DNA from 2 places in the Variovorax sp. PBL-E5 genome. Region 2 is predicted to be linked to the other one. Evidence: riboswitches for the same ligand, from Rfam matches in the RefSeq annotation. Region 2 holds a riboswitch; the other holds the start of a gene.
What was found. A riboswitch is a leader RNA that binds a small molecule or an ion and turns the genes downstream of it on or off. The one in region 2 is predicted to bind S-adenosylhomocysteine.
Positions count from the first base shown of each region.

Region 1: it holds a riboswitch for S-adenosylhomocysteine, as region 2 does, so the genes downstream of both, ahcY (adenosylhomocysteinase) here and metH (methionine synthase) in region 2, are expected to answer to the same signal.

Region 1 covers NZ_LR594671.1:4,736,380-4,739,958, forward strand. Annotated here, with positions in the region: gene metF (methylenetetrahydrofolate reductase [NAD(P)H]) at 1-38, opposite strand, end outside; gene WDLP6_RS23195 (TlyA family RNA methyltransferase) at 16-813, opposite strand; gene ahcY (adenosylhomocysteinase) at 835-2,280, opposite strand; S-adenosyl-L-homocysteine riboswitch at 2,353-2,422, opposite strand; gene WDLP6_RS23205 (peptide chain release factor 3) at 2,652-3,579, shown strand, end outside.
Region 2 covers NZ_LR594671.1:194,809-198,387, reverse strand. Annotated here, with positions in the region: gene metH (methionine synthase) at 1-1,794, opposite strand, end outside; S-adenosyl-L-homocysteine riboswitch at 1,848-1,943, opposite strand; gene WDLP6_RS00970 (CoA-acylating methylmalonate-semialdehyde dehydrogenase) at 2,100-3,579, opposite strand, start outside.

The DNA.
Region 1 (3,579 bases), 4.5 Mb from region 2:
TTGGTCGGAAAGAATTCAAAGCTCAGCGGAAGGCGCACGGCCGGCTCCTGGTTGGCCGTTCGCATGAACGGCATGAATGAAGAATTCGCGGTTGCCATCGCCGCCCGCGATCGGGCTGTCGAACCAATGCAGCACGCGCAGCGCGAGCGCCGCGCAGGCCTCGCGCAGGCGCTGCTCGACCACCGCATACAGCGCGGGATCGCGCACGATACCGCCCTTGCCGACCTGCCCCGGCTGCAGCTCGAACTGCGGCTTGACCAGCATCAGCAGGTCGCCGCCCGGCGCCAGCAGCGGCACCAGCGCCGGCAGCACGAGCGTTTGCGAGATGAATGACAGATCGCCCACGATCAACCCGAAGCGCGCATCGGCGGGCGAAGACGCTGCCCAGGCCTCGGCGCCGAGCGTGCGCGCGTTGACACCTTCGACGGCGGTCACGCGCGCATCCTCGCGCAGCCGCGCATGCAACTGGCCATGGCCCACATCGACGCCGATCACGTGCTCGGCACCCTGCTGCAGCAGGCAGTCGGTGAAGCCGCCGGTCGACTGGCCGACGTCGAGGCAACGCCTGCCGCGCGGATCGATGCCCGCGGCCGCGAGTGCGCCTTCCAGCTTGAGCCCGCCGCGCGAGACGTAGCGCGCCTCGGCCGCATCGAGCAGCTCGAGTTCGGCGTCCACAGGGATCTCGTCGTGGTTCCTGGCGACCGTGCGCCAGTCCGCGCCGTCGCGCCAGCGCAGACCGCCCGCGATCAGCCGCACGGCCTGCGAGCGCGACGCGGCGAGACCGCGTTCGACGAGCAACTGATCGGCGCGCAAAGCGCTACGCGAGTGGGCGTTTCAGTAGCGGTAGGTGTCCGGCTTGTACGGGCCGTTCTTGTCGACACCGATGTAGGCCGCCTGCGCATCGGTCAGCTCGGTCAGCATCGCGCCGACCTTCTTCAGATGCAGGCGCGCGACCTTCTCGTCCAGGTGCTTGGGCAGCACGTAGACCTTGCCGGCATGGTAGGCGTCGGGCTTGGTGAACAGCTCGATCTGCGCGATGGTCTGGTTGGCGAACGACGACGACATCACGAAGCTCGGATGGCCCGTGCCGCAGCCCAGGTTCACGAGCCGGCCCTTGGCCAGCAGGATGATCTTCTTGCCATCGGGGAAGGTGATGTGGTCGACCTGCGGCTTGATCTCTTCCCATTCGTACTTCTCAAGCGAGGCGACGGCGATCTCGTTGTCGAAGTGGCCGATGTTGCAGACGATCGCCTGGTCCTTCATGGCGGCCATGTGCTCGTGGCGGATCACATCGCGGTTGCCGGTGGTGGTCACGAAGATGTCGGCCTTGTCGGCCGCGTACTCCATGGTCACGACCTTGTAGCCTTCCATCGCGGCCTGCAGCGCGTTGATCGGGTCGATCTCGGTCACCCACACCTGCGCGCTCAGTGCGCGCAGCGCTTGCGCCGAGCCCTTGCCGACGTCGCCATAGCCAGCCACGCAGGCCACCTTGCCGGCGATCATCACGTCGGTCGCGCGCTTGATGCCGTCGACCAGCGATTCGCGGCAGCCGTAGAGGTTGTCGAACTTGCTCTTGGTGACCGAGTCGTTGACGTTGATGGCGCGGAACAGCAGCGTGCCCTTGGCGCTCATCTCGTTGAGGCGGTGCACGCCGGTGGTGGTCTCCTCGGTCACGCCGATGATTTCGGCCGACTTGCGCGTGTACCAGGTTGCGTCGAGCGCGAGCTTGGCCTTGATGGCGGCGTAGAGAATGCGTTCCTCGTCGCTGGTCGGGTTGGCGAGCACGCTCTGGTCCTTCTCGGCGCGCTGGCCCAGGTGCATCAGCAGCGTGGCATCGCCGCCGTCGTCCAGGATCATGTTCGGGCCTTCGCCCTTCGAATCCTTGACGCCGAATTCGAAGATGCGGTGCGTGTAGTCCCAGTAGTCCTCGAGCGATTCGCCCTTGATCGCGAACACCGGCGTACCAGCGGCCGCGATGGCGGCGGCGGCATGGTCCTGCGTCGAGAAGATGTTGCACGAGGCCCAGCGCACGTTGGCGCCGAGCGCCTGCAGCGTCTCGATCAGCACCGCGGTCTGGATCGTCATGTGCAGCGAGCCGGTGATGCGTGCGCCCTTGAGCGGCTGGCTCTTGGCGAATTCCTCGCGGATCGCCATCAGGCCGGGCATCTCGGTCTCGGCGATGCGGATTTCCTTGCGGCCCCAGGCAGCGAGCGACAGGTCGGCGATCGCCTGATCGGCGCTGGCCACGGGAGAAGATGCGGATTTGAGAACGGCGCTCATGAAAACTCCAAAACAAGTTTGAGTGATGCCACTGCCTTCGGGGATGACCGGAGAGGGACTCACCGCGAGAACAGCGGGTGAGCGTGGTTGCGATGATGGTCCGAGCCTCACGCCTGATGGCGCTGCAACGCTCCTCGGAGCGCGCATTTTAGCGCGCCCGGATGGGCCGTGTGGTCAGCAGCGGCTCCCGGATCGGCCTGGACTGCGTCGCCCTCCCCCAAACTCCACCGCCACCATGCTGGCCGGGCGCAACGGCTTCCAGCCGCCGCCGTGAGCGCGCGGTGCCCGCGGCACGCGCGAGGGGCGCTCGGTAAAATCGCTGGTTTTGCCTCGACTGCCCGCGCCCGTGAGCGCGCATCGCGTTCACTCCCATGACCTTCGCCTCCGAAACCCGCCGCCGCCGCACCTTCGCAATCATCTCCCACCCGGACGCCGGCAAGACCACGCTGACCGAGAAGCTGCTGCTGTTCTCCGGCGCGATCCAGATCGCCGGCTCGGTCAAGGCGCGCAAGGCCACGCGGCACGCCACTTCCGACTGGATGGAGATCGAGAAGCAGCGCGGCATCTCGGTCGCCTCGTCGGTGATGCAGATGGTCTACCGCGACCACGTCATCAACCTGCTGGACACGCCCGGCCACAAGGACTTCTCCGAAGACACCTACCGCGTGCTGACCGCGGTCGATTCGGCGCTGATGGTGATCGATGCCGCCAACGGCGTCGAGGCGCAGACGCGCCGGCTGATCGAGGTCTGCCGCCAGCGCGACACACCCATCATCACCTTCGTCAACAAGATGGACCGCGAGGTGCGCGAGCCGCTCGAGCTGCTCGACGAGATCGAGCGCGAACTCGGCATGCCCTGCGTGCCGATGACATGGCCCGTCGGCCAGGGCAAGTCCTTCGGCGGCATCATCAACCTGCGCACCGAAGTGATGACCGTCTTCGAATCGGGCAGCGAGCGCCTGCCGCAGGATTTCGACGCCATGCCGCTGACCGATCGCGACGCGCTGCACAAGCGCTTCGGCCGCGAGTTCGACACCGCGATGGAAAGCATGGAACTCGCCACCGGTGCCTCGCCCACCTGGGACCGCGAGGCCTTCCTGGCCGGCAGGCAGACGCCCGTGTTCTTCGGCTCCGGCGTCAACAACTTCGGCGTGATGGAAGTGCTCGATGCATTGGTGGACCTCGCGCCGCCGCCGCAGTCGCGCACCAGCACCACGATGGTCAATCGCCAGCCGGTGGTGAAGGAAATCCAGCCCGAGGACAAGGATTTCGCCGGCGTCGTGTTCAAGGTGCAGGCCA
Region 2 (3,579 bases):
CTGGTAGGCCGACCAGTCGATGGGCGTCTTGTTGGCGCGCGCCTTGGCGATCGGCCACAGCGGCACCTGCTTCTTGTTGGCATGCTGCAGCCGCACCTTGTCGTAGTCGGCATTGATCTCGTCGATGTAGTTCGTGGCTTGCTCGGAGAGCAGCGACTGCGCGACGCTCACGCTGCGCGAGGCATCGGGCACGTAGACCACCGGGCCCTCGTAGTGCGGCGCGATCTTGACGGCGGTGTGCACGCGGCTGGTGGTGGCGCCGCCGATCAGGAGCGGGATCTTCTTGATGCGGAAATGATCGTCCTTCTGCATCTCGCCGGCGACGTACTGCATCTCCTCGAGGCTGGGCGTGATCAGGCCCGACAGGCCGACGATGTCCGCGCCCTCGACCTTGGCACGCGCGAGGATCTCGTGGCACGGGACCATGACGCCCATGTTCACCACTTCGAAGTTGTTGCACTGCAGGACCACGGTCACGATGTTCTTGCCGATGTCGTGCACGTCACCCTTGACGGTGGCGATGACGATCTTGCCCTTGGTGCGCACGTCGCGGCCCGCGGCCTCGTCCTGGCGCTTCTCTTCCTCGATGTAGGGCAGCAGGTGCGCCACCGCCTGCTTCATCACGCGCGCCGACTTCACCACCTGCGGCAGGAACATCTTGCCGGCGCCGAACAGGTCGCCGACGACGTTCATGCCGTCCATCAGCGGGCCTTCGATCACGTGCAGCGGCCGGCCGCCCTTGGCGAGGATGCCGCGGTAGGCCTCCTCGGTGTCGTCGACGATGAAGTCGGTGATGCCGTGCACCAGCGCATGCGACAGGCGCTGCTCGACCGACACCGGCTGCTCGGGCGTGCCGCGCCATTCGAGCTTCTTGCTCTCGTCCTTGGCGCCGCTCTTGGCGGTCTCGGCCACCTCGACCAGGCGCTCGCCGGCATCGGGGCGGCGGTTGAGCACCACGTCCTCGACGCGCTCGCGCAGCGTGGGCTCGAGGTCGTCGTAGACGCCGACCATGCCGGCGTTGACGATGCCCATGTCCATGCCGGCCTGGATCGCGTGAAACAGGAACACCGTGTGGATCGCCTCGCGCACCGGATCGTTGCCGCGGAAGCTGAAGCTCACGTTGCTCACGCCGCCCGACACCTTGGCGCCCGGCAGGTTCTCCTTGATCCAGCGCGTGGCGTTGATGAAGTCGACCGCGTAGTTGTTGTGCTCCTCGATGCCGGTGGCGATCGCGAAGATGTTGGGGTCGAAGACGATGTCCTCGGGCGGGAAGCCGATCTCGTCGACCAGGATGCGGTAGGCGCGCTCGCAGATCTGGATCTTGCGTTCGTAGGTGTCGGCCTGGCCTTGTTCGTCGAAGGCCATCACGACCGCCGCGGCGCCGTAGCGGCGCACCAGGCGGGCCTGGCGCTTGAATTCGTCCACGCCTTCCTTCATCGAGATCGAGTTGACGATGCCCTTGCCCTGGATGCAGCGCAGGCCGGCCTCGATCACCTCCCACTTGGAGCTGTCGACCATGATCGGCACGCGCGCCACGTCGGGCTCGCTCGCGATCAGGTTCAGGAAGCGCACCATCGCAGCCTTGCTGTCGAGCATGGCCTCGTCCATGTTGATGTCGATCACCTGCGCGCCGTTCTCGACCTGCTGGCGCGCCACCGCCAGCGCTTCCTCGAACTGGCCGTTGAGGATCATGCGCGCGAAGGCCTTCGAGCCGGTGACGTTGGTGCGCTCGCCGATGTTGACGAACAGCGTGCCTTCGCCGATCTGCACCGGCTCCAGGCCGGACAGTTTCATGGGAGGGACATCGGGAAAGGACGACATGGACGGCTCACCTGGAAAAGACATGGGTCAGGTGAGCGTCGTTGCATGGCGCGCCGTGGATACGGCCCGGGGCCCGAGCCTGACGCTCGGCAAGGCCGAGCGTTGCAACGCTCCTCGGGCAGGAGCCGCGATTTTAAAGCGATCGTCGAGCGAGGGGTATTGCCCCCTCTCCCTCTGGGAGAGGGTTGGGGTGAGGGCGCCGGACGGTGGACCCGGTCACACCAATGCAAAGGCCCATGCCCTCACCCTGCCCTCTCCCAGAGGGAGAGGAAAAGACCCTATTTCGCGGTCGGCATCACGAACTCGGCCCCCTTGCCGATGCTCTCCGGCCAGCGCTGCATGATCGACTTCTGCTTGGTATAGAAGCGCACGCCCTCCTCGCCATACGCATGCATGTCGCCGAACAGCGAGCGCTTCCAGCCGCCGAAGCCGTGCCAGGCCATCGGCACCGGGATCGGCACGTTGATGCCCACCATGCCGACCTGGATGCGGCGCGCGAACTCGCGCGCCACGTTGCCGTCGCGCGTGAAGCACGAAACGCCGTTGCCGAACTCGTGGGCATTGATCAGGTCCACCGCTTCCTTCAGGTCGTGCACCCGCATGCAGGACAGCACCGGCCCGAAGATCTCTTCCTTGTAGATGCGCATGTCGGGCGTGACCTGGTCGAACAGCGTGCCGCCCATCCAGAAGCCGGCCTCGCAGCCCTGGCCGGCGCTCTTGCCGTCGAAGCCGCGGCCGTCGACCAGCAGGCGTGCGCCTTCCTTCTCGCCCAGCGCGATGTAGCCGCTGATGCGCTCATGGGCCGCGCGCGTGACGATCGGGCCCATCTCGGCGTCGAGGTTCGTGCCATTGAGGATCTTCAATTGCTTCGCGCGCTCGACCAGGCGCGGCATGATCTGGTCGGCCGCATCGCCCACCAGCACCGCGACGCTGATCGCCATGCAGCGCTCGCCGGCCGAGCCGTAGCCCGCGCCGATCAGCGCATCGACGGTCTGGTCGATGTCGGCATCGGGCATCACCACCATGTGGTTCTTGGCGCCGCCGAGCGCCTGCACGCGCTTGCCGTGGCGCGCGCCGGTCTCGTAGATGTAGTTGGCGATCGGCGTCGAGCCGACGAAACTGATGGCGCGCACGTCGGGATGTTCCAGCAGCGCATCGACCGCCTCCTTGTCGCCCTGCACGACGTTGAAGACGCCGTCGGGCAGGCCTGCTTCCTTGAGCAGTTCGGCCATGCGCAGCGAGGCGCTCGGGTCCGTCGGGCTGGGCTTGAGGATGAAGGTGTTGCCGGCTGCGATCGCAACCGGGAACATCCACATCGGCACCATCACCGGGAAGTTGAAGGGCGTGATGCCCGCCACCACGCCGAGCGGCTGGCGCAGCGTCCAGTTGTCCATGCCGGTGGAGACCTGGTCGGTGAAGTCGCCCTTGAGCAGTTGCGGAATGCCGCAGGCGAACTCGACGATGTCGATGCCGCGCGAGACCTCGCCTTGCGCATCGGTGAACACCTTGCCGTGCTCGGCGGTGATCAGGTGGGCAAGTTCGTCGCGGTGCCGGTTGAGCAGCTCGAGGAACTTGAACATCACGCGCGCGCGCCGGATCGGCGGCGTGTCGGCCCAGGCCGGGAAGGCGGCTTGTGCGGCCACGACGGCTTCGTCGACATCGGCGCGGCTGGCGAGCGCGACGCGGCCGGTCACCGCGCCGGTGGCGGGGTTGAACACGTCCTGGGTGCGCTGCGAGGCGCCGCCGGTGCGGCGGCCC